Butyricimonas faecalis: one gene and its partner. The protein of the gene in region 2 interacts with the protein of the main gene of each other region in a pairwise test. Links are inferred from orthologs where the notes say so. Each region holds a gene or a part of one and is shown on either strand. Other genes may lie near its edges.

What was found.
Region 1: the proteins of recA (region 2) and dprA interact in binary tests that used the Bacillus subtilis proteins (3 or more experiments, as listed by UniProt). The link is inferred for Butyricimonas faecalis from one-to-one orthologs.

The regions. Positions count from the first base shown.
Region 1 is NZ_CP032819.1:2,664,927-2,676,459, forward strand. Bases 1-2,947 are described here. They hold dprA (DNA-processing protein DprA), read left to right. Parts: upstream 1-891; coding sequence 892-2,004; downstream 2,005-2,947. Other genes in these bases: aroB (3-dehydroquinate synthase), read right to left, coding at 1-733; gdhA (NADP-specific glutamate dehydrogenase), read left to right, coding at 2,198-2,947. In the rest of the region: more of gdhA, read left to right, coding at 2,948-3,532; D8S85_RS11725 (MATE family efflux transporter), read left to right, coding at 3,682-5,067; D8S85_RS11730 (TlpA disulfide reductase family protein), read right to left, coding at 5,158-6,333; D8S85_RS11735 (TlpA family protein disulfide reductase), read right to left, coding at 6,320-8,332; D8S85_RS11740 (hypothetical protein), read right to left, coding at 8,362-9,273; D8S85_RS11745 (RagB/SusD family nutrient uptake outer membrane protein), read right to left, coding at 9,291-10,763; D8S85_RS11750 (SusC/RagA family TonB-linked outer membrane protein), read right to left, coding at 10,784-11,533. UniProt on the Bacillus subtilis protein: Protein that helps load RecA onto ssDNA during transformation. Binds cooperatively to circular ssDNA, is able to bridge different segments of DNA. Favors the loading of RecA onto SsbA- or SsbB-coated ssDNA and formation of RecA-DNA filaments.
Region 2 is NZ_CP032819.1:729,479-740,914, reverse strand. The notes cover bases 3,156-6,005. They hold recA (recombinase RecA), read right to left. Parts: upstream 5,167-6,005; coding sequence 4,144-5,166; downstream 3,156-4,143. Other genes in these bases: D8S85_RS03100 (DUF4491 family protein), read left to right, coding at 5,846-6,005; bcp (thioredoxin-dependent thiol peroxidase), read right to left, coding at 5,208-5,678; D8S85_RS03115 (S9 family peptidase), read right to left, coding at 3,156-4,110. Also shown: D8S85_RS03120 (S46 family peptidase), read left to right, coding at 1-1,962; more of D8S85_RS03115, read right to left, coding at 2,035-3,155; more of D8S85_RS03100, read left to right, coding at 6,006-6,175; D8S85_RS03095 (PaaI family thioesterase), read left to right, coding at 6,245-6,673; D8S85_RS03090 (RNA-binding domain-containing protein), read right to left, coding at 6,887-8,221; D8S85_RS03085 (hypothetical protein), read right to left, coding at 8,413-8,802; D8S85_RS03080 (hypothetical protein), read left to right, coding at 8,976-9,431; D8S85_RS03075 (hypothetical protein), read left to right, coding at 9,428-9,946; excinuclease ABC subunit UvrB, read right to left, coding at 10,274-11,436. UniProt on the Bacillus subtilis protein: Multifunctional protein involved in homologous recombination, DNA repair and competence.

The DNA of each region.
Region 1 (11,533 bases), 1.9 Mb from region 2 along the record:
CCTGCATGATAGACAAACTTTCGATGGCATGCCCGATCGTGTGCCCAAAATTCAACACCTTACGTAGCCCCTGTTCCCTGGGATCCCGGGTGACGATTTCATTTTTTATTGTCACGGAACGCCGAATCAGTTCCAGCATGTATTCCTGAGTCGTTTCCTGATGTTCCAGGTTCAACAACCGGATCAAGTATTCCCGGTTTGATAATAAACCATGCTTGATCATTTCAGCGAAACCGGACATTCGTTCCCGCACGGGTAAATGATTTAAAAAACGGGTATCGATAATTACCTTTTCCGGAATGGAGAAGGTACCAATCTCGTTTTTCAAACCGTTGAAGTTGAAGCCGGTTTTACCGCCCAAGGAAGCATCGACTTGCGCCAACAGTGTCGTGGGAACATTTATGCAGCGCATCCCCCGTTTGAAGGTGGAAGCCGCGAAACCTCCCAAGTCGGTCACCACACCTCCTCCAACGCACACGAGGATGGAAGAGCGCCTAGCCCCCTGTTTACTCAACATCATCCAAATTCGGCTCACGCTTTCCACCGATTTATTCTCTTCCCCGCAATCCAGAACGGTCACGTGCGAGGGGAGCCAGTCCACCTTCTCGAACAATCGATCGCAAAAGAGAACGGTATGTTTATCTGCCACGATAAATATATCCTCGTGCTGGGTTCCGTCCAGTAATTCAGCAAGGACCATGCCAGCATCCGTGGTAAAAATAATACTTTCCATTTATCCTGTATTTCCGTACAAAATTAAATTATTTTGATCAGATGCCCAAACGGGGCGAGAATGGTCCGTGAAGTTTATACATTCATTTTTCTCGTTTCATTCGTTTTTTACACTATTAAGATTTACTTTTGTCAAAAATCACTTTTAACCATCAACATATGAATTATGAAAACTCGATTCTGACAAAGGTTGCTATCACGATGGCTCCTCGGCTTAACAATGCTCTCTTTTCTTCTCTATTCCAACAATGTGGTGGAATTTCCGGTTTTTTCGAAGAGACGGATCAAAACATAGAAGCTCTTTTTCGGGAAAATAACCTGACAAATATCCAGCCCGAACGCTCCCGTTGGTTACAGATGGCAGAACAAGAGTTGAAGGTCATGGAAAAATATCACATTCATGTACGCGGGATCGAGGACTCCAATTATCCTCGCCTTCTGAAGCATTGCGCGGATGCCCCTCTCGTACTATTTTATAAGGGGAGCCTTGAAGAGGACGACACAAAGAATATTGCCATCGTGGGTACTCGTAAAGCAACCGAGATGGGAAAGAAGCGGATCGACACGTTGCTTCACGAACTGGCAGACACGGGCTATCACCCAAACATTATCAGCGGGCTGGCTTACGGGATTGATATTGCCGCCCACACGGCATGCGTGCATTACGGGTTAAAGGCACAAGCCGTTCTAGGACATGGCCTGCACATGGTTTATCCTGCTTCACACAAAAGTATGACCGAAAAGATTCTGGAGCAAGGCGGCGCTTTAATTTCCGAGTTCCCGACTTGCGCGCAGGTTTTGCCGACCAATTTTCTTCAACGCAATCGGATCGTGGCGGGGATGAGCGAGGCGACTCTTGTTGCCGAATCACCCGTCAAAGGAGGAGCCATGTCCACTGCCCGGCAGGCCTTGTCGTACAACCGGGACGTGATGGCGATTCCCGGAAGACCGGAAGACCCGACTTTCAGCGGGTGTAATCTGTTGATCAAACAAAATATTGCCGCCTTAGTGGAAAATGTCAAGGATATGCTCCGGATTCTCAACTGGCCTCTCCTTTCCACCGGCCCCCAGCAGATGTCGCTGGATTTATTTTCCGAATCCAATCATGAAGTATTGCTCCTGGAGATTTTGGGAAAAACGGGAGAACAAAATATCGACCAGTTACATCAACTTACACGCATCCCGGTACATGATCTCTCCGTACTTTTGTTAAAACTTGAACTGGAAGGCCGGGCCATGCAGCTCCCCGGTAATTGTTACACGCTTATTTAACACGTTTCATTACAGATTTATAGCACGTCATGAATCGTAATTGAAATTTTAAACTATTATAACGTTTGCACCTACCAAAAAATAACTCAAAAAATTTTTGGAATCATAAACAAAAGCATACCTTTGAACCGAATTTTGATAATTCAAGTAAATGAAAATGTTTTTTTAAAGTTTTTACTTAAACAATATTCAAATGAAAGCAGAGATTAAAGAATTCATGGATGCCTTAAAGGCTAGAACCGTAGGTGAATCAGAATTCCACCAGGCAGTTCAAGAAGTGATTGAAACTGTATGGGATACTTATCAGGCAAACCCGAAATACAAGGCTAACAAGATCCTTGAGAAGATGGTAGAACCTGAAAGAGTAATCATGTTCAGAGTGCCCTGGATCGATGATAAAGGTGAAGTACAAATCAACCGCGGTTATAGAGTACAATTCAACAGTGCTATTGGACCGTACAAAGGAGGTTTGCGTTTCCACCCGTCAGTAACCCTTGGCGGTTTGAAATTCTTAGGTTTCGAGCAAACATTCAAAAACTCTTTGACTACTCTTCCGATGGGTGGTGGTAAAGGAGGTTCAGACTTCAACCCGAAAGGAAAATCAGATAACGAAGTTATGCGTTTCTGCCAAAGCTTCATGACTGAGCTTTGCAAACATATCGGACCGAACACTGACGTTCCTGCTGGTGATATCGGTGTTGGTGCTCGTGAAATCGGTTTCTTGTTCGGACAATACAAGAGAATCCGTAACGAATTCACCGGTGTATTAACCGGAAAGAACCGCGAATTCGGTGGTTCAAGAGTACGTCCGGAAGCTACCGGTTACGGTACCGTATACTTTGCACAACACATGTTGGCAGAGAAAGGTGAGAAAATCGCCGGTAAGACTGTAGCTATCTCTGGTTTCGGTAACGTGGCTTGGGGTGCTGCTCAGAAATTAGTTCAATTGGGAGCTAAATTGGTTACCATTTCTGGTCCTGACGGATATATCTATGACGAGAAAGGTTTAACTCAAGAGGGTGTAGACTACATGTTGGAATTGCGTGCTAGCAACAATGACGTTGTAGCTCCTTACGCTGAGAAATTCGGTGCTAAATTCTTCCCGAAACGTAAACCGTGGGAAGTAAAATGCGACATCGCATTCCCTTGCGCTATCCAAAACGAGTTGAACGAAGAAGATGCAAAACAATTGGTTGCTAACGGTTGCCAAATGGTTGTTGAAACTTCTAACATGGGTTGTACTGCTGAGGCTGTTAACTACTTGAACGAGCACATTACTTTCGCTCCTGGTAAAGCAGCTAACGCCGGTGGTGTTGCCGTTTCTGGTCTTGAAATGAGCCAAAACTCAATGAGATATAGCTGGACTGCTGAAGAAGTAGACGCTAAATTGTCTCAGATCATGAAAGATATCCACGATACTTGTGTTAAATACGGTAAAGAGGGTAACAAGATCAACTACGTTAAGGGTGCTAACATCGGTGGCTTTATCAAAGTTGCTGAAGCTATGTGCGCTCAAGGACACTGCTAATCATACAGTAAGTCTATATAAAGAATCCGCCTCGGTAACGGGGCGGATTTTTTATATCCGAATCTGTAAAATTGATAAAACAAAAAGTAATCTGGATATGTCATTGTCAAGTTGTTTCCTATATTTTCGCGTCATGAAAATATTAAAGTATGGGAACTCATAATAAATCATCACAAAGTGCGGTCCGGATGGATATGCTGCACGGTAGTTTGCTGAACAAGATTCTGTTGTTTTCCCTACCGTTAGCGGCAAGCAGTATTCTGCAACAATTATTCAACTCGGTAGATGTCGCTGTTGTTGGGAAATTCGCCAGTGATCAAGCTCTAGCCGCCGTGGGAAGTAATGCTTCGGTCATCAGCTTGATGATCAACTTGTTTGTTGGGATTTCTGTCGGGGCAAATGTCGTGATTGCCAACTATATCGGGCAGAAGGATGAACGAGGAATCAAGAGTGCCGTACACACGACTTCCGTTATCGCCCTGGTAAGCGGGTGCCTGCTACTCGTGGTGGGTTTACTCATCGCCCGACCAATTCTGGAAGCCATGGACACCCCGGATGATGTCATCGATCTGGCAGTTCTGTATCTCCGCATTTACTTTCTCGGGATGCCTTTTTTCATGATATACAATTTCGGGGCAAGTATTCTTCGTAGTATGGGTGACACGAAACGTCCTCTTTATTGCCTCGTCGCGGCTGGGATGATCAACACGGTGCTAAATCTGTTACTGGTGATTGTCTTCAAAATGAGTGTCGCGGGGGTTGCCATCGGTACCGTCATTGCCAACATGTTTAGCGCGGGGGTGGTCATATACATTCTTCGGCACGAGAAGGGGCCTTTCAAGTTAGATATCAAGCATCTCCAAATTGCCCGTCCCGAATTGCGGAAAGTTCTTCAGATCGGAATTCCCGCGGGAATACAGGGGATGGTGTTCTCGATTGCCAATATTTTCATACAAGCTGCTGTCAACCGATTCGGTTCCGCTGCCATTGCCGGTTCTGCCGCGGCCCTCACGTACGAGTATTATTGCTATTTCGTGGTCAGCGCTTTCAGCCAGGCCGCGGTAACTTTTATCAGCCAGAATTACGGGGCCGGACAGATAGAGCGCTGTAAAAAAATTTTCCGCCTGACGATGTTATTAAGCGTTGTCTGTTGCGGGCTACTGAACGTGCTATTTGTCTGGCAGAAACATTTCGCGATCAGTTTCTTCACGTCCAGCCCGGAAGTATTCCATTACGCTGCGCTCCGCATGAATATTGTCTTACTGACACAATGTATCGCGAGCTCTTATGAAATTGCCGGGGCAGCACTCCGAGGACTTGGCTATTCCATGCTACCGGCTATTCTCACCGTATTCGGAACCTGCGTTTTACGATTATTGTGGATATATCTTGTCTGTCCGTTATTGCCCAGTTTCGATGCATTGATGGTGATTTATCCTATTTCGTGGATCGTGACCGGTGCTGCCGTCCTGGTGGCCTATTACGTGATACAGAAAAAGTTATTCCGGCCCAAAGAAATACCGACTTTTGCCTAATAAGGTAAATGTTTAGGGTTATATCCCGAAAAACTTTTCAAACACAGATTGTTTTTCGGGGTATAACCCTAAATCAATTAAAAATGACTTCTATTTTCGGGAAAAATATTTCTCGATGATCTCTTCCAAAAGAGGACCATGCGGATTACGAGCATGAATTTTACCGGAAGTATCGATTAAAACCGTAAATGGTATTGCTTGTACCCCGTAATCAACACGGGAAGTACTTTCCCAACCTTTCAGTTCGGAAATCTGGATACCTGCCGGGTGATGCTTGTCCAAAGCCCCTTCCCATTTTTCCCGGTCAGAATCAACGGATACCCCCACGATTTGTAATCCTTGATGTTCATATTTTTCCTGCAATTTCTTTAACAAAGGAATCTCTTGAATGCAAGGAATACACCAAGATGCCCAGAAGTCCAGTAAGACGAGTTGTTTCTTACCAATATAATCCGATAAGCGAATCTCTTCCCCCTCTGGCGTTCGGGCTACAACCTCCCGATAGGGCATTCCCACTTTCGTGGCTTTCTGCGAATACATGAAATAATCCTGTTTCTCTTGACGAGCCCGGATTAACGCCTCGTATTGCTCCCGTATTTCAGGACGAATCGTCGGGTAAATTTTGTCTACAAATGCCTTACTATACGCATCCATCCCGCAACAATGAAAGAAGAAGAACTCCCCAATTTCGGTACCCCTGTATTCCCGAATAAAGTTTTCTGATGCCGGAATGATATTTTCTTTGAAAATCGTACTACTTTTCTGGTTATAGTAAGTATCCACTTCATTTTCCACGCTCCCCGGTAAACGTTTCACGCTATCCCGTTCCTGCCATAAAAGCTGACGTTGACGCACTGTTTCTCGTTTTGCCTCTCCTATGGTTGCCATGTAACGTTCGTTTACAGGGGTCCCGGAGACGATGATTCCCAGTGTGTCATAAACCATTGTAATATCTCCGGGTTCAATCACCACGGTCATAGAACCCATATCCGGGATCTGATAGTCAACGTCATCAATTGTCACCACGTAGACTGTCGGTTTTTGTACCGTTCCATCAAACCGAAATTTGCCATCCTGTATTTTGATGCTATCCACGGGACAGGTTTTCTCTTTAGAAAAATAGAATGTGGCAGGCGTGAGCTTCACCAGACATCCATCATAACGAGCAGGCAAATTCCCGGTAAGCGAGTAGTGATTTCCTTCCTCACAGGAAGAAAAAAGTCCCGCTGCTGCGAGCAACAGGACGATTAGATTATTTCTCAACATGATTTCCCTCCTCTTTAAGAATTTCGATAACATAAGAAATCTCATCCATCAGACCACTGGGACTTCCACCGTATCCTTCCGCACGATAACGGATACGCCCATTTTTGAGGATGGCTTTTTGAGGAATACCCGATGTCCCCGGGAACATGGATTTATACACGACATTCCGGGTATTTTTTCCTTTGGGATTCGCATCATACAGCACCTGCATATTCCGGAAATTATTCTTTTCCCATAATGCATCAATTTTTTCTTTTCTCGGTTCATCCTGCGTGATCACGAAATAGAATTTCACGGTCGGATCATTCGCATAAAGATCCACGGCCATTTGCATCCCATCCAACGCTGCAATACAAGGTGCACACCACAAGGCCCAGAAGTCAATGACCACAATTTCATCTTTTTTGAAACGAGCAGATTTTACTTTACCTCCCGAATGTGATTCCAGAACAAAAGGTTCAAAGGGCACATCGATCATTTCAGCCCGGAGTTGCTTTTTTATTTTTTCAATTACATGTTTAGGTTTTAGGGAAGCAATCCATGCTTCAAAAGTGGCCGGTTTATCTTTTAATGCGGCATACTGTTCTCGCAATTTATCATAAATCACGGGGGTCATCTGTCCTGCACTAGCAATGCCTTTCATGGCATCGAAGGCTTCATCATTACGACCCAACTTTTCCAGACTCGCGATATATGCTTCGTTTCCTGCCGGATAAGAGGCATACCGTTGATCTTCGTCTATCAAATTCATTACATCCACAACTTCCTGATAACGACCACATTTCTCGGCCACCTGGGCATACACGCCAATATAATAATTCAACCACAAGCGAGCGAGTTCTTCCGCTTGACGGGGAGAAGCGGTAATCGTTTGACTATAGGATCCATCCCCCACCTTAGCAATCATCTGGTCGATGAATTTTCTGGCAATCTCGACATAAGTTTCCGGTGGCGTGGGTGTTTTCCGAATAGCAAACTCGACACTCTTTCGGAAGACATCATTAATCATTACCATATCCATCTCGGGTAATATTTCTTCCAATTTCTTGTAATTTCCCGATTTATAATACCTCGTGGCCAATTCTCTGTAAAAATTGTTATACACGAATCCCCGGGGATTCGGATTCTTTCTCCATGCCTCGATCGGGAAATCTTTTCTAAATCGGTCGGCAGCCGCAAAGTATTCCTCCCCAGATAGGCGATCCAACTCAAATGAACGGTTAAAACGGGCCACTCCACCATAAGGGAACAACTTAAGTATCACTTGATCCACGCTATCCGCCTTTGCTTTATTTTTCAAGTCAAACCGGTAAGTATTACTGATTTCCTCGTATTCATTCTCGGTCAAATCCGGTTGGTTTTCCATGACTTTCAACAAGTGTGCTATTCCGGGACGGCTGTTATCACCATACATTTTTTTCAAAACAGATTTCATTGTTCCGAAGAAGCGTCGACCATATTGAGGATAATGTTTTGCCTCTTGATCTGTCCACATCATTGCAGCCTCATCAGAAATCTCCTTGTAGTTCCCAGAGAAATAATTCCCGGTTTCCGATCCCAGCGAAGGCATCCGGAACACGCCCCAAGCAAGGTATCTACCCGGTAAATAATCTCCCGCACTATTTTGGGGGATAAACATAAACCCGTTATCGTTATTATTATCCGTTGAATCCGGTTGCAAGGTAAACGTGGACTGGAATTTAAAAGCGATAAAAGCACAATTTTCCGGCATCTCGAAAGTTCCTTTCCAAAGCTCTCCTTCCTGTTTTAATTGCACATCACCCATCTCCCAGTGATAAAAATTATACATATAAATGATCCCGACCAAATCGGACTTACCTTCTAATGGTCCTCCTTTCGGATTATACGTCAATTCCAAACTCTGACCGGCCACGGGTACTTCCGGATTTAAAGTCAAACGAGACTCCTTTTGCTGGCCCAAAGCCATGTTAACCATGGCCAGGCAAGCAAAAAGGACATAAACAAGTTTCTTTTTCATACGCTACAAACAATTATTTTTACAGTGATTTATTCAAAGGTGGTATTACCCATTTTTCGAAGATCAATACCAAATTCTTTCTTATAGTAATCAATTAAAATATTCCATTTTTTCTGGATTAATTCGTATTCCGGGTTATTCAGGAACCAAGCAACTTCCTCATCCGTCTTTTCCCGCAGGTTATATAAAAAAGATTTTAAGTCATTCTCCTTGGCTCGAGTCCATGCATAACTTCCCCAGAACCATTCTCCCGGTATTCCATTATAATAGGATGAAGGCAGGAATCCTCTTTTCCGGTAAGCCTCCAACGCTTCAGCCCCGGCAGAAGGGAGGGCAGGAACAGTCTCGTAATCCGTATCTTCATAGAATTCTTCCGGAACATCCAATAATCCTTGAGCGATGTAGTAATCCCATGTCGCCCCCAATAGTTCGTTTTTCCTTGCTTTTTTGGTTGCGGCATCCATCGTAGTCAAATTTGCATTCATGCCTCCAATAATAAGCGCATTACCATTTACGCGATAATTATATTGAATTTTACCCCAACCGCGATCCCAATAGATTGAATCGGCCAAAAAGACCCGGTAGGGCATTCCTCCTTTTTTCAAAAACTCTTCCGGAAAAAACTGGAGCCAAATATCCTGAATATAATCAAGCATGGCATCGACATAGCGGGTTTCTCCCATGGTCACCCGATAGGTTTGCGCACTACCGCCTGCCGATGCCTGCGTCCAAAAAGCATCTTTTTCCGTGTAATTATAAAGCACGTAAGACGTGTAGGTATCGAATATTTGCTGAATCCGATTGTTTGCCTCCTCCGAAGCGTCTCCCTGCGGCAGTACGTAATCTGGCAATATTTCGTCCGGTGCACCGATTTTCGTGTCATCGCTGCAAGAAATACATGCAGCCCACAGGCAAGTTATAGCTAATAATATCTTTTTCATGATCTTCTATTTTACGTTTATTGAATCTCACCTTGTCTCGCACTCATCTCCCGTGACGGATTCTGGATAAGAGCCCTGTTTTGTAATACGACACTATTAGGAAACGGTATAGTATACATGGGATCGCCTTGTTGCAGCACATATTCATATACCGCTCCTCCTTTTTCAGCCTTATACGCGTGTTTGATTTCCGGCATTCCCTGACGACGTAAATCGAACCAGCGATGGCCTTCAAAACAAAGTTCTTTTCGACGTTCCAACCGGATTTCATCTAAAAGGGACTGACCACTCAGGGTTACATCCGTGTAACCGATGATGCGGGTCTTCCGGAATGCATTCAATTCGGCCAACGCCAAGCCCTCCTCTCCGGAAAGGGCATAAGCTTCCATCCGGTTCAAAAAGGCTTCTGCCGAACGGATAGATTGTCCTAATTCCGAACTCCCCGTTGGCTTTTTCAGGTATACAGTATTTGCCTCATCCGCAGTTTTGAGTGCATAAGCCAAAAAACGTTGGTCATTCTCCTGATCCCATAAAACCCGGAAAGCAGGCGCTGTTCCCGGTAGATATTCCCAGTGACTTGCAACCGCAGTCGGTCCGAAAATCCATTCGATCTCCGGGTTATTGTAAGAAATCGTGGCATAACCGTTATCCGTCAAGATAGCATCCAGGTTATTTACCATATTCAACAATTCAATTCCTTGTTTTTCTGCTTTCTCAACCTCGGCAATACACTCTTTATAATTCTCCATGTACAGATAAACCCGGGAAAGCAGGATATGAATAGCCGGTTGATTGATCCGGAAATTCTTACGCATAATCGGAAGGGGATCCAGTAAACGGGCGGCTTCCAACAAATCTTTCAGAATCACTTCTTCATAAATATATCCCACCGTGGAACGTTCTATGTTCTTTTCCGTCAAATCGGAAATCAGACGAACCGGAACTCCTAAAGCGTCCTTATTATGGTTATAGGGTTCCCCATAAATATTAACCAGCTGGAAATACAATAACGCCCTCACAGCAAGAGCTTCAGCCTTCACCCGATCCCGATCTTCCTGTGTTCCTATGGCCTCATCAATATAATCCAGCACGGCGTTACATCCCAATATCTTTGAATAGAATTGAGCGTACGTGGTAGAACTTGCCGTTGTATTGATTTCACTATCGTAGCCATCATAATCGGCAAGAGTCGGCTGCCATGAATAGATCGGGAACTGGGTGATAGCATTTGCCGTTTCCACGGTCCCTTCCGGATCCCACTGACTTGTATAAGTCAAAAAATGAGCACAATCATCATCCATCAAAGATAAGAAAGAAAAGCTCGGGGTCGACTCATCAGGATACCCCGTACCCAACAATAATTCCGAAAAGTCAGATGCTGTTTTCGGGATTACTTCACTTTGGGATTCTTCTTTCAAAAAATCACTACAAGAACCCAGCATAAACGATCCCAGGATAGCTCCTAAAATAAATATCTTGTTTTTCATCATGTTAACAATTATCCGTTCAACTAAAAATTAAGAGTCAACGAGCACGAAACTGTTCGACGTGCCGGCCAATTCGCCGTTTCAGGGTCACGCCCTTCCCATGCTTTGTCAAAAGCAATAAAGAAAGGATTGGATAGACTGGCGTTCACGGATGCCCGTCTGACCCCAATCTTATTTACCCAAGCATCAGGTAAATCGTATTGCAAAGAAATCTGCCTGCACCGGATAAAATCAGTGTCTGCCACCCTCAAATCAGATTGGTTATACATCGCATAAGGACTCATGGCAACATACCCTTCAACGGGCAACTGAATGCTCATTTCATTCGGATTCCCGGCAGGGATAGAAGGAATATTCGTGATCTTTTCGTCTCCCGGTTTACGCCAACGTTTAAACAAGTAGCGGGGTGCATTTTGTTCCGGTCTAGGCGCTCCTGCCGTGGCAAAGAAATCCGGAAGAAAGGTCTGTGCCCCGAACGACATGGCAAAACTGGCTCGCAAATGCAATCGCTTGTACCTTAACGAGGTATTAAGACCTCCGGAGATATCCGGCTCCAAACAACCGATTTTTACCAGATAATCCAAATCATTCTCCGTAATATCTATATCCATATTCTTGAATGTCGGTCTTCCGTTCGTCGCATCCAATCCGTTAAATGCAAACCCATAAAAAGTTCCGTACTTTTCACCACTGACAATTGCGGTTCCGTTAAAATAGTCATCCCGGGTATTTTCCCGTTGATTATTCCGAATTGTATTTTTTACCTTACTTGT
Region 2 (11,436 bases):
GAGCAACCTTTTCAATGTTTTTGTACGGGAGAGATAATTTCGGAGCAAGGATTAATGCTCACGAATCACCATTGTGGATTACCTTATGTCCAAAAACATTCGACCTTAGAACACAATTATTTGAACGATGGTTTTTGGGCTCGCAATTTTCAAGAAGAATTAACGAACCCTGGATTGACAGCTTCTATTTTGGAAGGAATTGAAGATGTCTCTGAACTTGTAAACCGTTATTTAAATGATAATATGAGTGAAAAAGAGCGAGGACAAACCATAGAATCCATACAACAACAAATTGTAGAACAAGTAACTCGGGGCACGAATCTATCTGCCCAAGTGCAGAGTATGTTCAATGGGAATCAGTTCTTTTTATTTGTATATAAAATTTATCGTGATGTTCGTCTAGTTGGAGTACCACCTCAAAGTATCGGAAAATTTGGAGGAGAATCTGATAATTGGGTGTGGCCTCGTCATACGGGAGATTTCTCCATGTTTCGTATTTATACGAATCCAGAAGGGGAACCGGCATCCTATTCTCCAAAAAATATTCCATTGAGACCCAAGCATTCTCTTCCAATTTCTTTGAAAGGAGTGCAAAAAAATGATTTTACAATGATTTTGGGTTTTCCGGGAATGACTAATCGCTTTTTGACTAGCTATGGATTGAGATCTGTAATGGATGATAACGCTGTTGTGTACAATGTAGGAAAAGAAAAACTGCGTATCATGAAAGAGGGAATGGATAAGGACCCTAAAACAAAAATTCAGTATGCAGCGAAATATGCAACGAGTGCTAATGCATGGAAATATGTCGATGCCCAAAATAAAGCGGTAGAAAAATTGCAATTGATTCACGAAAAAGAACAACTTGAAAAAGATTTTACAGAATGGGTTCATGCTGACCCCCAGAGAGAAGCTCTATATGGTCATGTGCTTGATTGGATTCGGATGGGAATAGAAAAAACGAAAGATTTTTCCAGGGTACAACAGTATGCAATTAATGCCTTGTTGCAAGGGGGAGAGGCTACTGCATTTGCTTATCGTGCCAGCGATCTTTTGGCGGAACTTTGCAATACTCCTCGCCGAGATAAGAAATATGCAAAAACTCTTTCTACTTTAAAGGAAGCTTCGCATGATTTTTTCAATGATTTTAATGGCGATGTAGATGCAAATCTAACTGCTAGCATGTTAAAATTGTATGCAACAGAAGTCGAACCAGCGATGTACCCTGATATTATTGAATGGATCAATCAAAAGTATAAAGGAAACTTCGAACGTTTTGGTCAGGATTTGAAAAAAAATTCCATGTTCATGGATGAAGTAAAATTCAATAAATTCATCGAACATCCGGATGCAATAAAATTAGAGAATGACCTATGTTATAGAATTGCCATTTCCTTAAGTGCCCTTTTTGATAAATTGGCAGCGGTACCTTCCGATTCTTATGAAATGATTTCTAAAGGATCTCGTCTACTTGTAAAAGGTATGTTGCTTCAACATTCGGAAAAAATGTGGGCTCCCGATGCTAATTTTACGATTCGTTTAACTTATGGTAAAGTGTGCGGTTACGTTCCGCGGGATGGGGTGTATTATGATTATTATACAACATTAAGTGGTGTCTTTGAGAAGGAGAACTCTCTGGATGGTGAATACGAAGTACCTGACAAATTGAAAGATTTGTATTTGGCTAAGGATTTCGCTCCTTATGGAAAAGAGAATATAAATGTTTGCTTTATTACCAATAATGATATTACTGGTGGAAATTCCGGTTCTCCCGTTATAAATGGCGATGGAGAACTAGTAGGTGTTGCTTTTGATGGGAATTATGAAGCTATGTCTGGGGATTTGAATTTTGAAGAAAACTTACAACGTTGTATCAGTTTGGATATTCGTTATGTGTTATTTATTATTGATAAGTTTGCGCGAGCTCATAATTTAATTCAAGAAATGAAGATTGTAGCTTAGAATAAAAGTGTTTGATATAAAAAAACGGTCAAAATTTTTTGACCGTTTTTTTTTGTATATCGTTCTCTTGCTTTACTTCAACCACTTATCCAACCAAGCAGCGAAAGTACGTTGCCACAAGATCCCGTTCTGGCAGCCGAGCACCCAGTGACATTCTTCCGGGAAGTATAAGTACTGTGCCGGGATGCCACGCATACGGGCGGCATTGAAAGCTCCCATGCCTTGAGAAGCATCGATACGGAAATCTTTCTGTCCGTGGATAACCAGAATAGGGGTATCCCATTCTCCGACAAATTTGTGCGGGGAATTGTCAAACGTGCGTTGAGCCACCTTGTTGTTCTTTTCCCACGGGGCACCACCCATATCCCAATTGGCGAACCACATCTCTTCGGTGTTGTAGTACTGCATCTCCATGTTAAAAATTCCGCAATGGGCGATGAATGCTTTGAAGCGTTTGTCATGATGTCCGGCAAGGAAATACACGGAGAAACCGCCATAAGAAGCTCCCACGCAACCCAAACGGTTTTCATCGATATAAGGTTCCTGCTTCACCTCGTCGATAGCAGAGAGGTAGTCCTTGATATTTTGTCCGGGGTAGTCTCCACTGATTTGTTCATTCCACTCCTGTCCGAATCCCGGTAGACCGCGACGATTCGGGGCAACGATGATGTAACCGTTGGCAGCCATCATTTGGAAATTCCAGCGATAACTCCAGAACTGGCTCACGGTACTTTGCGGGCCTCCCTCGCAATACAGAATTGCCGGGTATTTTTTGTTCGGGTCGAAATGAGGAGGATAAATAACCCACGTTAACATCTGCTTGTTATCCGTGGTCTTGATCCAGCGGGATTCAACCTTACCCATGGTTAATTGATCCAAAATTCCTTTGTTCACGAAAGATAATTCCGTGTCTTTGCCCGTGGTGGGGTCTACTTTGTAGATTTCGGCGGGTTTGCTCATGGATACTTTCGTGGCGATCAGATAATCGTTTACAGGGGTAACAGACGTGTAGTTGTGTACACCTTCCGTGAGTTTCTCGATCTTCCCGTCATTTAAGGTCAACTTGTAAATTTCATCCGTGGCGTGATAATCCGAGATAAAATAGATCGTATTATCATCTGCCCAAGCCAGGCCTCCGACATTTTGATCGAAATCTTTCGTGTACTCTTTTTTCTCTCCGGTTTTCAAATTCATCACGAACAGACGGATTTTGTCGGCTTCGTAACCGTCACGTTCCATGCTTTCCCATGCCATGAGTTCCCCGTTGGGAGAGATCACCTGGTTTTGGTCGTATCCCATCATCCCTTCCGTGAGATTCGTGGTTTTACCGGAATTCAAATCGTACAGGTATAGATCCGTGTTCGTGGAACTCATGTAAGCAATGCCTTCTTTTTTACGGGCCATGTAGATTACCCCCTTGCCGTCTTTCGTCCAAACGAGTTGTTCGGTTCCACCCCAAGGCCGAACGGGAGATTCCCATTTTTCACCTTCCATGATGTCTTTTCCCGTGGTTACCATTTGTCCGGGGATATAGTCAGCCACGAAAGGATGCGTGTAAGCTTCCACCCAGTCATTCCAATGACGGTAAACTTGGCCATCAATCAAACGGGCATTTGCCTTCGGAAGATCGGGGTGTAAATCATGAACATCTTGTTCTAATTTCACGTCTTTCAGGAAAAGAAGTTTGGACTTGTCCGGAGAGAAAATAAATCCCCCGATGCCACCTTCAACATTGGTTAACTGGGTAAGCCCGCTACCATCGGCATTCATCTCCCATAATTGTACGGAACCGGATTTGCTGGACATGAAAGCGATTTTACCATCGGAAGTCCAGGTCTCTCCGAATTCTTTGTAATCCGTGTCTGTTAATTGTTTGGATTTCCCGTCGGCTAAGTTCATCACGTAGATATCACTGTACGAGCGATCTTCTTCCTTGTTGAAATAAGTCACGTCATACAAGAGTGTTTTCTGATCGGGGGATACACTTACGCCACCGATTCTACCAAATGACCATAACACCTCGGGAGTCATCACGTCGGATGCTAGTTTCATATCCGGTGTTTTATAACTTGGTTTTACTGCTTCTTTCTTGCTGTCACACGACACCATTGCCAACAAGATGAATGCAGAACATAAATAATTCTTCATTGTAATTTTAGCTGTTTTTATTACACGATTTTCTTATTTTGTTGTCGGTTGTACGCCATTTTCCATGGCTTCCACGATCTTTTGGGTAAGCTCTTCTGCTAACTCCGGGTTATCCATAACCAATTGTTTCACGGTTTCCCGTCCTTGTCCCAGTTTACTTTCCCCGTAAGAGAACCAGCTACCGCTCTTCTTGATCACGTTGTATTCAACGCCCAAGTCAACAATTTCTCCGGAGCGGGAAATTCCTTCCCCGTACATGATGTCGAATTCGGCTTTCTTGAATGGAGGGGCAACTTTGTTTTTCACCACCTTCACGCGGGTGTGGTTACCGTAAATCTCCTCTCCGTCTTTGATTTGTCCCACGCGACGGATATCCAGACGTACGGACGCGTAAAATTTCAAGGCGTTACCACCCGTGGTGGTTTCGGGGTTACCGAACATGACACCGATTTTATCGCGCAACTGGTTGATGAAAATACAGCAGGTATTGGTTTTACTGATCGTTCCTGTCAATTTACGTAGAGCTTGTGACATCAAGCGGGCTTGTAATCCCATCACGCTATCACCCATGTCTCCCTCGATCTCGGCTTTGGGCGTAAGGGCTGCCACGGAGTCGATCACGATGATATCAATAGCGGCAGAGCGGATGAGTTGCTCTGCAATTTCGAGGGCTTGTTCCCCATTATCCGGTTGTGATATAAATAAGTTATTCACGTCAACACCCAGTTTCTCGGCATACGAGCGGTCGAAAGCGTGCTCCGCGTCAATGATAGCGGCGATACCGCCTTGTTTCTGGGCCTCGGCAATGGCATGAATTGCCAGGGTAGTTTTACCGGAAGATTCGGGACCGAATATTTCAATGACACGGCCTTTCGGGTATCCTCCCACGCCTAACGCCCTGTCTAATCCGATAGAGCCGGAAGGGATGACCGCAACATCTTCCACGACATTATCTCCAAGTTTCATGACACTCCCCTTACCGAAATTCTTTTCAATTTTGTCAAGGGTAAGTTGAAGTGCTTTTAACTTGTCTTGATTGGTTTCTGTGTTTGCCATAATTAATTTATTTTAGATTTATGATTTACGATTTTAGATTGTCAATTTTCCATTTTTAATTGTTCGAGGATTTGTTTCGCGTGATCCTTCGTGTTTACCTTCGCGATCACTTTTTCAATGATACCGTTTTCGTCAATCACAAAAGTGGTACGCACGACTCCCATGTAAGTCCTCCCGTATAATTTTTTTTCAGCCCACACACCGTATGCTTCCAGTATCTTTTTCTCGGTATCGGCAATCAGGTTAAATGCCAGGTTATATTTGGCGATAAATTTCAAATGTGAATTTGCCGAATCGGGGCTGACACCAACCACTTCAAACCCTTTCTCCGTGAGGGAAGAATAACCGTCATTCAGACTACATGCTTCAGCCGTGCATCCCGACGTGTTATCTTTCGGGTAAAAATAGAGGATTAATTTTTTACCTTTAAAATCATCCAGCGTGATTTTTTTCCCGTCCTGATTTATACCCTCGAAGCAAGGGGCTTTATCTCCTTCTTTTAATGATGCCATATTCATTTATAATTAGTGATTTACGATAAGGAATATAAACAATTTATGATTTGATATAACTTGTTTACTTCTTTTCCCGTAGTCTATGTACAAAAGTAGGAATATTTTGGTGAAATGAAATAGAGTTTTGGAATATTTGTACATTTGCATCAATCTAAAAATAGTCTATGGAACTTATTGAAACGTATAATTTGACAGGACTGATTATCGGGATTTGCACGTTTCTGATAATCGGATTATTTCATCCCGTGGTGATCAAAGCGGAATATTACTGGGGGACGGGTTGCTGGTGGATTTTCCTTGTTTTGGGAATCATTGGAACCGTGGCAGCTTTGTGGGTGACGAACGTGCTATGGTCTTCCTTACTGGGCGTGTTTTCCTTTTCTTCTTTCTGGACGATCAAGGAGATTTTCGAGCAGAAAGAGCGAGTGCGTAAAGGGTGGTTTCCCGCCAACCCGAAGAAACAGAATAAAAAGAATGTAAAATTTAAAATGTAGAGTTTAGCATAAAAAAGCTTTGTGTGGGAGAAAAATCATAAATCGGAAATCATAAATCAATAAATTAACATGGATAGTTCAGCAATAATAGAACGAATGAACCGGGAGAGTCGGGGAACGTTAATGGCGAGTTTGGGTATTGAATTTACCGGTGTCGGGGAAAATTGGTTGGAGGCAAAAATGCCTATTGACGAACGGACAATGCGTCCCGGAAATTTGTTGCATGGTGGAGCAATTATGGCGTTAGTGGAAACCGTGGGAAGCGGGTTGACTTACATCGGGGAGAATTTGGAAGAGAATCACGTGTTTGGAATTGAGATTAATGCCAATCATGTTCGAAAAGCACAAGGAAAATACGTGATCGGTCGTGCGGAATTCATTCATAAAGGCCATCGTACGCACGTGGTAGCTGTCAACGTGACGGATGAATTCGGGAATTTGGCTTCCGTGGGGCGGATTACGAATGTGGTGCTACCTAAATCATCAGATGGGAAGTGATAAAGTTGGATTGTTGTTTCAAGTAATCAATATATCTATCCGGTTCTTGTGGGGAGTCAACGTTAAGGAGACTTCCCTTTTGGATGTATAGTTGTTTCTATATCCAACGGAATTAAGAATAGGATAATTTTCATGAGCCCATTGTGAGCCCTTTTTGAATTTTGGAATGTATTGAAATACAATTAACTGATGGGATTGTCTTGTGAAATTAGTTCATTTATGAGCCCATTGTGAGCCCTTTACAGTATAATAAGTACCTTTTCCTGTTGTTCCCTGCATATCCAACCAATCTGTTAATTGTTGGAGTATACGTGAGGCTGTAGCTTTACTTACTCCTAAAATATTTTGTAAATCCGAATTCGTTATACTTCCATTTTTTACTACATATTCAATAACGGGAATATATCTTTCATCTACTTCTTGTGCTAATAATTGCGAACGTACGTCTGTATAATAAGTAATCATTAAGCCACTGATCATTTCTAATTTAGGTGGGAGTAATTTATAAGTATTGGTCGCTTCCAAAATACGTTTATAACCGCGTCCCCAACTTTCAATATCTCCGCTTCTGAAAAGAGTATTTGCAATAGTTTGGTTATATGGACGGGATGGATGATTTTCAAAAAGTCGTTTGATGGTCCAGTCCTCTGGTAAACGTCCTGCGTTCCAAAAAGTAATATGGTTAGGAAATACACTTATTTGCGTGGGTGTTGCATCAGCATAATCCTTATGTGCGATACAATTTAGTAATGATTCTCGTAATGCTTCAAGTGGGAATTGTGGAGTTTCACGTCTAGAAATTCCTTCGTATGAAATACTATATATTAAGTATTTGGTTTTTATCAAGTCCATTGCTTTGTCTATCTGTTCCATTAAGGAGCCGTGGACTTCGTCTTGAAAAGCCAAATTCCCTTTGTCATCTTTAAAGAAACCTATCTTTATATATGCACCATGTATAAATCTTTCTGGATCGGAATGAAACAGTAATACTGCTGCACGATTTAGTTGTCTTGTTTCTTCATCGATTAAGCGTAAGTCGTAAAGTAATTTTTCGGTAGTATCATTCAATACATCTGGATCTACACGTCCACTTCTTGCAGCTTCCTTACGGAATCGGTTTAAAGCAGTAATGGATAAATCCTCTATTTTAGCCCTTTCTATGGGGTATTCATCCCAGTATTTTCCTGTGCGTTGTAGGATAAATCGGTTCAATGCAGCACCTTTTAACTCTTGTTTTGTACTACCACTTCGGTAGTGGTACTGGCCTTTATAATTTATGGGATTAGGATAAGGTGGTACAATGATTTCAATATATTCTAATCCATTTTCTTCTAACAGATTTACATCAACTATAATCCCTAGTATATTGCGAACTTTGTTAGGAATATCTTCTAGTAACTTTTTAGCATCAGTTACTCCTACTATTTTACCCTGATCGTCCATACCTATATATAGCCTACCGCCTATGGCATTAGTAAAGCCGCATATCCATTTTAGGTACTCGTCACGCCAATTCTCTTTCCACTCTATATTTTGATTTTCATTCATGTATTTGTTCCCTTTTTGCAAAATTACTAAAAATACTGACTATCAAGAAGGAATGTTGTCAATTATTCTTTCTTTTTAATCAGATGATATAAGTTGAAGGGGGACTTTGTATAAGGGAACATTTCTCTTTTAATGTGGAAAAATGGAAGGAAAAATTAGAATACTCTGAATTATGAGATCATGCGCAAGAATTATTTTAGCAGGAGCTCTTTTAATTGTATTATTTCTTGTTTGAGTTTTCCTATTTCTTCTGCAAGTGCTTTTATTTCAGAGTCTTTTTGAGCTATAATGTTAAGAAGTTTATCTTCAATATTTTCGTTTACTGTAAAAAGTGGAGATGTTTCATTTTGTTGAGATTGAAGTTTTTCTCCTTTCCCGGTAAAAACCCAGATAGGTGACAGGTCGGGGAATGCTGTGAAAAGTTTCGTTAACGTGTCTTCTGTAATACCAGTTTTACTTTCTAAAGTCCCCCGTGATATACCGGTTAATGAGTAAAATTCCCTTTTACTTCTTCCTAATTCTGCTATAAATTGCAAAATTCTTTGTTTTATTGGCGAAATATTTTGTATTTCTTGTGACATTATGGCGAAATATTTTGTATGTTTGTAAAGTCTTAGCCGGTTAAGGCCGTGTAAATATACAGAAAATAACGCATCGGGCAATGATAAATTCATTGTCATGAGGAAGGAATATGTTTGTCATAAATGGTAAGGATAGAGCCATTTTTATCTATCTTAATTTTAAATTTTCCATTATGAATGGTATTGAAAAAGGTGATTCTTCTACGTCTCCGCTGAAGGATATACTTGCTGATCTGACGGTAAAAGACGTTGAGCGATTGAAAGATTATTATGTTGAAGAAGCGAAACGTTTGATGGCATTTTTTGGACAGGAGGAAGAGGATGCTTTAGGTTTTATGAAAAAGCACTTGCGGATTGTCGAGGCTTTGTTGCGAGAATTGCAGTTTCCATGGGAGGCTTGTATACCGGTACTGTACGGTAGTTTTATGCACTATATTGTTTTGGAAGAGGAAAAAGGGAAACGGAAACGTTTATCCAATCTAATGACAGAGTTGATAAAGAGAATGAAATTCTTTGCTAAAAAAGAGGCGTTAATCATGGGGACAACACGTCACTATCAAGAACAGCGGCAAGAAGTTGAAGCTTTGATCGCTTTACGAGATAATGAGTTTAATGCATTGCGATCGTGAACGAAAGGAGTGAAGGTGTTTTTTCTGACGGGATGTCGGGAAAGCAACAAGGTATGTCACTGAAAGATTATTATTTGATAAAATCACAAGTGGTGAGAAGATGCCGGAGGCATAAGTTGATGGAGGAAAATGAAGAAAATTTGTTGAGAGGTTTACTATATGATATGGATGAAATAAAACAACTCTTGGATTATTTGAAACTTCCCTGGATGAAGTTGGCAAACGTGTTTTTTCAAGGGTATATCGATTCTCCTTTGATGGGTAAGCACGAGAGAGTGTTGGCTTCACGCTTTATTGAATTGATGGTGAAGTTGTCTGGGGAAACTTCTTTTGTCGAGAAATGGATGGAGTATCATGCTGCCCAGATCAATGAAATTAAGGAATTGCAATCCGCCTGTAAGATAAAACAGGCTTGCAGTATTGCGGTCGGGGAGAAGTTGTTGCGAGATCTCCCGTTAAGGCAATTAGTTGAGATACATGATATGATAGAAACGTTTCTTGGATACAATCCTTGAGAAGTGAAGAGGAGGTGGAGCTTTTTCACTCCGTGGAGATATCGTTCAATGCAATGGCGATTGGCACGAAATGTCATACGCTACCCGTAATGATTTTTGTTGGTGAATCTCTATTTTTGTGTAATAAAAATTTACGTGGGAGGACGAGGGGAAATCAGAAGGTATGTGGGGGGAGATAAGGCAACACAAGCAGATGAGTGACGTGTTGCCTTCGTTTCATAGTCGTTTGGAAACTGGGTTTGATGCATTGGCAATACCGCCATGGTATTCTAGGCGTGATCGAACACCCCCTTATCAGGCAACTATTCGTGTTGAAAAAATAGGTCTTTAGGAATGAAGTCGTTTAATGGTTTCTTCCAATTTGAACATTTCATCCCGAAGGCGGGCGGCTTCCAGAAAGTCCATCTCTTTAGCGGCTTTTTGCATGGCCGCTTTTGTTTTTTGCAGCATTTTTTCCAGTTCCGGTTTGCTCATGTAAGCGGTAACGGGGTCGGCAACCATGTTCACGTGTTCTTCTTCGATGTAAGCACGGGAGGTCTCTTTCAGCACGGATTCCGTGGTTTTACGTATCTGGGTAGGGGTGATGCCGTGTTGACGGTTGTATTCCATTTGTTTCTCTCGACGATACCGGGTTTCATCGATGGTTTCCTGCATGGAGCGGGTAATCGTGTCGGCATACATGATGACTTTACCGTTTAGGTTACGGGCGGCACGTCCCGAGGTCTGTATTAGTGAACGGGTGGAGCGTAGGAATCCTTCCTTGTCGGCATCGAGGATGGCAACAAGGGAAACTTCGGGCATATCCAATCCTTCACGCAATAAGTTTACTCCCACGATCACGTCGATCACTCCTTTACGTAAATTTTCGATGATCTGTACTCGTTCCAGCGTGTCCACGTCGGAGTGGATGTATTGGCATTTGATGCGAATACGGTCTAAATATTTGCTTAGCTCCTCCGCCATACGTTTGGTCAACGTGGTAACAAGTACTTTCTCGTTGATCTCGATACGTTTTTGTATCTCGTTGATGAGGTGGTCTATCTGGTTTTTGCTGGGAACCACTTCTATTTCCGGATCGAGGATTCCGGTGGGGCGGATGATTTGTTCCACGACTACGCCGTTGCATTTCTCCAATTCGTAATCGGCCGGGGTGGCACTGACGTATATGGTTTGCCCCGTGTTCGCTTCGAATTCTTCGAACGTAAGCGGACGATTGTCAAAGGCTGCCGGAAGACGGAACCCGTATTCCACGAGGGTTTGTTTGCGGGAATGGTCGCCGCCGTACATGGCTCGCACTTGCGGGAGGGTCACGTGAGACTCGTCCACGACAAGCAGGAAATCCCGCGGGAAGTAATCCAGCAGGCAGAAGGGGCGAACGCCGGCTGCCCGTCCGTCGAAGTAGCGGGAGTAATTTTCGATGCCGGAACAATAGCCGAGTTCTCTAATCATTTCCACGTCATATTTTACCCGTTCATCCAGTCGTTTCGCTT